DNA from 3 places in the Pseudomonas sp. MYb118 genome. Region 2 is predicted to be linked to each of the others. Evidence: predicted binding sites of a transcription regulator. Region 2 holds the regulator's gene; each other region holds the start of a gene.
The links. The regulator FliA, encoded in region 2, starts transcription of late flagellar genes. The targets are predictions, from matches to a motif close to CTAAAGTTTNNNNNNNNNNNGCCGNTAA.
Positions count from the first base shown of each region.

Region 1: flgM (flagellar biosynthesis anti-sigma factor FlgM) is a predicted target of FliA. The motif match lies at 797-824, and genes of this name have one in related genera.
Region 3: ABVN20_RS05515 (methyl-accepting chemotaxis protein) is a predicted target of FliA. The motif match lies at 963-990, and genes of this name have one in related genera.

Region 1 is NZ_JBFRXN010000002.1:181,191-183,454, reverse strand. Features, by position in the region: gene ABVN20_RS06655 (flagella synthesis protein FlgN) at 1-385, opposite strand, end outside; gene flgM (flagellar biosynthesis anti-sigma factor FlgM) at 434-760, opposite strand; gene flgA (flagellar basal body P-ring formation chaperone FlgA) at 926-1,687, opposite strand; gene ABVN20_RS06640 (chemotaxis protein CheV) at 1,769-2,264, shown strand, end outside.
Region 2 is NZ_JBFRXN010000001.1:23,764-26,027, reverse strand. Features, by position in the region: gene ABVN20_RS00135 (protein phosphatase CheZ) at 1-337, opposite strand, end outside; gene ABVN20_RS00130 (chemotaxis response regulator CheY) at 360-731, opposite strand; gene fliA (RNA polymerase sigma factor FliA) at 899-1,639, opposite strand; gene fleN (flagellar synthesis regulator FleN) at 1,636-2,264, opposite strand, start outside.
Region 3 is NZ_JBFRXN010000001.1:1,181,018-1,183,281, reverse strand. Features, by position in the region: gene ABVN20_RS05525 (DeoR/GlpR family DNA-binding transcription regulator) at 1-50, opposite strand, end outside; gene ABVN20_RS05520 (ATPase) at 121-783, opposite strand; gene ABVN20_RS05515 (methyl-accepting chemotaxis protein) at 1,020-2,264, shown strand, end outside.

The sequences.
Region 1 (2,264 bases), on a different contig from region 2:
TGAGGATTTTCAGCTGGTTGGCCGTGGCGGCCTGCTGCACCAGAATCGACTGGCCATTGTTGGCGTTGGCCGCCTGGCACTGAGCCAGAAGGTCTGTCAGCACGTCACTTTGTGCCAACAATTGTTCGCCCACGCTGGATTGGCTGGCCAGTTGTTCCAGGCCGCTGCGGTTGAGCGGCAGGTTCAGGCTGGCGAGGATTTCACTGCGCTTGCGGCCATGCTGTTCGAGCAGAATGATCATTGCCTGCTTCTGCGCCAGAATGTCTTCGAGCAGCGGCATGTCGCGACCGTGCAAGGCGAGGGACTCGGTTTGCAGTAACTCCAGCAGGTGTTGAGCTGGAGCAAAGTCGTCGGTGATCAGTTGCAATAAATTAGTGTCGTGCATGGCTGGCCTTGGTTTTTAAGCGTCCAAAAGCCTGGCGCGGGGCGTGCCCTAGCGCTGGGCTTCGAAGTTGAGCAGTTTGCTGGCTACACGGTTGCTGTCGACTTTGTAGCTGCCATCGGCAATCGCTGCTTTCAACTCGGCCACGCGGGCTTTATCGACGGCAGGCTGATCACGCAGCTTGTCAGTGACCTGTTGCAACTGTTGAGCCTCATTGCTGAGGTGTACCGATTCCCCGCTCTTTACGGTGCTGGCCTGCTCGGCCGGAGTATTCAGCGCTGCGGATTTGCCGGTTTCGGCTGGATCCTTGGCGGCGCTGGTACGTGTATTGCCCGTCAGTGACGAGGTGCTGTTCAAACGGCTGAAATCGATGACCATGGTAAAAAACCTCTGAATATTTGGACGCTTGCCATGTTCTCGGCCATCCCTGTGAAAACTTTAGACTCATTTTATCAATGAGCCTGCAAGCGCCAGCACGTCTGCTGCATGCGCCACAGTTTAGGGAACCGCCTCGGCCTGCGCCACTTCTTCACGAATAGAGTTTTACATGGACACTTCCACCTGGCCCGGCGCGATCACTTGCGCCTTGATGACCCTTTTGGAATTGAGGTTTTTCACCCGTATCTGTTCGCTCATCCCGCCGTTGGACAGGGCTTCGCCCGGCATTCGCACGCTCAGCGTGCCGCTGCGGGCGGTGATGACCACCTGATCGCCCTTGCGAATGACTTCGGTCTGTTCAAGGTTGACCAGGGTCACCACCTGATCGGCGACCATTGGTCGGGTAAGTCGTTGTCCGATCGCCTGGTCCAGGGTGGTCAGGTAGCCCTGGGTGATCAGGCTGATATCACGCTCGCGCAGCAGGACGTCGGCGGGTTCGACAATGTCGGCGCGGCGCAGGGGCCGGCTGGTGGTCACGACATCGCGAAACAGGCGCACTTGAGCGGGCACGAAGACCGTCCACGGGGAGCTGCCTTCGCAGCGGACCTTGACCGTGACGCGGCCCAGCGGCTTGGCCGGGCTCTCAAGGCTGGCTGTCAATTCCTTGTCGCACATGGGCATGCGCAGGCGTGGATCGAGCTGCTTGACTTCGATTTCGTAGCGACCTTCCGTTTGACTGGTGGCCAGGTAGTCCTCTACGGTGAATTCAAGAAAGCCCTGGGTGACGCCGATAAGCATGTCAGGCAAGGTAACTGCGTCAGCAAGGGCAGGGCTGCCAGCGTTGAACAGGCAGACGGCCGACACCGCGCAGAGCGTTCTGCGGAAGGCGGATGTCAGGCGTCGGAAAAATGTCGGTTCTGTGTTCATAAAAGTTAAAAAGCAAGCGCCGTGCCGTTTAGTGATGAATGTGCGTCGCAACACAACTAGCGTTGGTGTGGGAGTCTGGGCATGGCTGGTGTAATGGATTCGGTAAACCAGCGCACGCAACTGGTAGGGCAGAATCGCCTGGAGCTGTTGTTGTTCCGTCTTGACGGCCAGCAGCTCTACGGGATCAACGTATTCAAGGTTCGCGAGGTGCTGCAATGCCCCGCGCTGACCGTGATGCCCAAGTCCAGTCCTGTCGTGTGCGGTGTGGCAAATATTCGCGGGGCGACCATTCCGATCCTGGATCTGGCGATGGCGACCGGTGCCGGTGCGTTGAAAGATCAAAGCAGTCCGTTCGTGATCATCACGGAGTACAACACCAAGACCCAGGGTTTCCTGGTGCGCTCGGTGGAACGCATCGTCAACATGAACTGGGAAGAGATCCATCCGCCACCCAAGGGGACGGGGCGCGATCACTACCTGACCGCTGTGACCCGGGTCGACAATCAGTTAGTCGAAATCATCGACGTCGAGAAGGTGCTGGCAGAAGTGGCGCCGACACCGGAAGCGATTTCGGTCG
Region 2 (2,264 bases):
ATGGTGTGGAGCTTTCGACCAGATCCATGGTGCGGTTGGCGGCAGCCTCTGTCAGCTTGACAACATAACCGAGGCGCTCGGTGGCATCCGTGATCTGGGACACCTCTTCGGCTTGCGGCATGTGCGGATCAATCTGGAAATTGACGATCGCGCTATGCAACTCGCGGGTGAGCTTGCCCACTTCCTGATACAGGCCACGGTCACGGGTCTGATTGAGCTCATGGATCAATTGCACCGCGTCGCCGAACTTGCCTTTTTCAAGGCTTTCGACCAGTTCGACCGCGTGTTTTTTCAGGGTCGACTCGAAGTCACCCAGTGAAGATTCTTTGTGGTCCATAGCTCCCCCGTGGCGCCGTGACTCAACCGATGCGTTCGAAAATCTTCTCGATTTTTTCTTTCAACGCCTGGGCCGTGAAGGGTTTGACCACATAGCCGTTTACACCGGCCTGGGCCGCTTCGATGATCTGCTCGCGCTTGGCTTCGGCGGTCACCATCAGCACCGGCAGGTGCTTGAGCTTTTCATCGGCGCGCACGTGGCGCAGCAGATCAATGCCGGTCATGCCAGGCATGTTCCAGTCGGTTACCAGAAAGTCGATGCTTCCGCTGTTGAGGACCGGAATGGCGGTGGTGCCATCGTCGGCCTCGACCGTGTTGGTGAACCCAAGGTCACGCAACAGGTTCTTAATGATCCGCCGCATCGTTGAGAAGTCATCAACGATGAGGATTTTCATGTTCTTGTCCAATTCGACCTCCAAGCAGTCTTAAACGCGCCCAGCACCTGGACGCGCCATTTCAATCAATTTGGCAAAGCACTCAATGACTGTCTGGAGCACAACAGATCGAGACCGGTGCGGTTCAACACCACACCAGCCACGTTCGCAGTGTCCCCACACTGCCTTCAGCGCGCTCGCCACTCCCCCAAACGCCCCCGCAAACGGGCTGCGCACTGGCTATGTAACTGGCTGACCCGAGATTCGCTGACTCCCAGGACCTCACCGATTTCCTTGAGATTCAACTCTTCGTCGTAGTACAGCGCCAACACCAGTCGCTCGCGCTCCGGCAAATTGGCAATCGCGTCCGCCAGCGCCGCCTGGAAGCGTTCATCTTCCAGATCGCGTGACGGCTCGAGATGAGCACTCGCGCCATCCTCGTGCAGACCTTCGTGTTCGCCGTCCTGCAAAAGATCGTCGAAACTGAATAACCGGCTGCCCAGGGTGTCGTTCAAAATCCCGTAATAATCATCGAGACTCAATTGGAGTTCGGCCGCAACTTCGTGATCTTTAGCGTCACGGCCGGTTTTAGCTTCAATCGAGCGAATTGCGTCGCTGACCATGCGGGTATTGCGGTGGACCGAACGTGGCGCCCAGTCCCCCTTGCGCACTTCATCGAGCATGGCGCCGCGGATGCGGATGCCCGCGTACGTCTCGAAACTCGCGCCCTTGCTGGCGTCGTATTTGGTCGACACTTCCAGCAGGCCGATCATCCCGGCCTGGATCAGGTCTTCGACCTGCACACTGGCAGGCAGACGCGCCAGCAAGTGGTAGGCAATGCGTTTGACCAGGGGCGCGTAACGCTCGATCAGCTCGTACTGCGCGTCACGCGCCGACTTCTTGTAGAGGTTGTAACCGCTGGCTGTCATAGCACCGGTCCTGCCGTTTGTTGCACGAGACGCTCGACGAAAAATTCCAGATGCCCACGCGGGTTGGCGGGCAGTGGCCAGGTATCGACCTTTTGCGCGATAGCCTTGAAGGCCAGGGAGCACTTGGAACGCGGGAAAGCTTCATACACGGCGCGTTGCTTCTGCACAGCCTTGCGCACGCTTTCGTCGTAAGGCACGGCGCCCACGTATTGTAGGGCGACGTCAAGGAAACGATCCGTGACCTTTGTCAACTTGGCGAACAGGTTGCGCCCTTCCTGCGGGCTCTGGGCCATGTTGGCCAGGACGCGGAAGCGGTTCATGCCGTAATCGCGGTTGAGCAGCTTGATCAGGGCATAGGCGTCTGTGATCGAGGTCGGCTCGTCGCAGACCACCAGCAGGACTTCCTGGGCGGCGCGGACAAAACTGACTACCGAGTCACCAATACCCGCAGCGGTGTCGATCACCAGCACATCGAGGTTGTCGCCGATATCGCTGAACGCCTGGATCAGGCCGGCATGCTGGGCCGGGCTCAGGTGCACCATGCTCTGGGTGCCGGAAGCCGCCGGAACGATACGGATACCGCCAGGCCCTTGCAGCAATACGTCGCGCAGCTCACAGCGGCCTT
Region 3 (2,264 bases), 1.2 Mb from region 2:
TTTTGCCGGCGCAGGTGCGGCAGATCGGCAGCGCAATGGACGTCTTGCATGTTTTTGCCTGAATGTGCGGGTTTGTGCGAGATTAGCCAAACCCTTTCTTCAAGGCAATCGCGGCGAGCCTCAGTTGCTTGCCACTTGCGCGCCGTTGCCCGAGGTCACCAGTGCCTTGAGCGACGCATCGAACTGCTCCAGCGCATTGACTTGCAGTGCGGTCTGCTGGGAGATCTGAGCGGCAATTTCCGGCGCGGCCTTGCCTTGCACCCACACCGACGGCATCTCCTGCGCCCGTGAACCTTCGGCCTTGCCGATGTATTGCAGGTCCGCATCGTAGAACTTGGCCATGAAGCGCGCTTCGACCTGGTTGTTGCGCTTGGACACCAGCCGGCTGTAGGTGTCCAGCATCACCACCACGTCGGGGCGGGCCTGCACCAAGGCATCGAGGTTGTCGTAGACGGTGACCGAAGCGAACTGTTTGTGCAACGAACCGAGTAGCCAGTTGATCGCCAGTTTTGGATCCGAGCTGCTGACGAACGCGCTGCTGATGCGCGAGTCCAGGGCCGGGTTGCTGGCACCCTTGAGGGCTACCGAGTGGTATTGCTCAAGGTATTCCAGGGTGTTGAGGGTGTTTTCGCTGTAGAGCACGCCCACCGACCGGGCCGCCTGCAAACTGGCGGTGCTGTCGGCGACCGGCGCGAAATGGCAGGCCGGCTCGGCAGCGCTGGCCGGCAGCGTGAACGCGGCAGTCAATACGGCAACAAGGGCAAGCCAGGCTGGAATTCTCATCGCACAGGTTCCTTCAAAGGCGAATTCGGTATGGGGTTATCTTCCTCTGTTGCCGGAAAAACAAAACTTGCGTTTATTGATGATGAACATTGATTAAACGAATGATTGAACCGCGATGATCGCAAAACGACGTTACGGATTATTTTCCGACGTACGACAGGTGTTTTTCTTGCTCCTTGCTAACCTTTCCCTCCGGGAAGCCGATGGATCTGCATCAGGAAAAGGAGCAACACAGATTGAGAAACAACCAGCCCGTCACGCAGCATGAAGTTGCCCTGGGACCTCAGCAGAAACTCATCTCGACCACCGACTCACAGGGCAACATCACCTACTGCAATGATGCCTTCGTCGAGATCAGCGGTTTCAACAGGTCAGACCTAATCGGCGCGCCGCAAAACATCGTGCGCCACCCCGATGTGCCCCCGGCGGTGTTCGCCCACATGTGGAGCGCGCTCAAGCAGGGCAAGCCCTGGATGGGAATCGTCAAGAACCGCGCACGCAATGGTGACCATTACTGGGTCAACGCGTACGTGACGCCGGTGTTCGACGGCAGCAGGATCGTCGGTTACGAATCGGTCCGGGTGAAACCGGATGCCGATCAGATCCGTCGCGCCGAAGTGCTCTACAAACGCATCAGCGAAGGCAAGGCGGTGCTGCCGGCCAGTGACAAATGGCTGCCCGCCCTGCTCGACTGGCTACCGCTGCTGGCAATGGGCGCGGTCGGTACACTGGGCGGCGCGCTGATCGGCACCACGCCGGCGCTCATCCTTGCCGTGGCGGTTTCGGCACCGCTGGCTGTGCTGGTTTCACGCCGGCGCAATCAGGGTGCACTGCACGTTCTGCAAATGAGCGAAGCCAGCACCTCTGACGCCTTGATCGCCAAAATGTACAGCGACGCCCGCGGCCCGCAGGCACGCCTGGAAACGGCTTTCGTCAGCCAGGCTTCGCGCCTGAAGACGTGCCTGACCCGCTTGCAGGACACCGCCGAACAACTCACTGGCCTGGCCGGCCGGTCCGATGGCCTGGCGGCCGACAGCTCCCGTGGGCTGGAGCGGCAGCGGGTCGAAACCGAGCAGGTCTCGACCGCCGTCAACCAGATGGCCGCCACCACCCTGGAAGTTGCCAGCCATGTCCAGCGCACGGCGGATGCCACACAAGAGGCCAACGTGCTGACCGGGCGCGGACGCGACGTGGCCCGTGACACCCGCGAAGCCATCCAGCGCCTGTCCGAGGTGGTGGGCGAGACCGGAGAAACGGTTGCCCAACTGGCCAGGGACAGCAATGAAATCGGCATGGTGGTCGATGTCATCAAAGGCATCGCCGATCAAACCAACCTGCTCGCCCTGAACGCCGCCATCGAGGCCGCGCGCGCGGGTGAAATGGGCCGCGGGTTTGCCGTGGTCGCCGATGAAGTACGGCAGTTGGCACAACGCACCACCGAGTCCACGGCGCAGATCCACAACCTGATTTCCAGGTTGCAG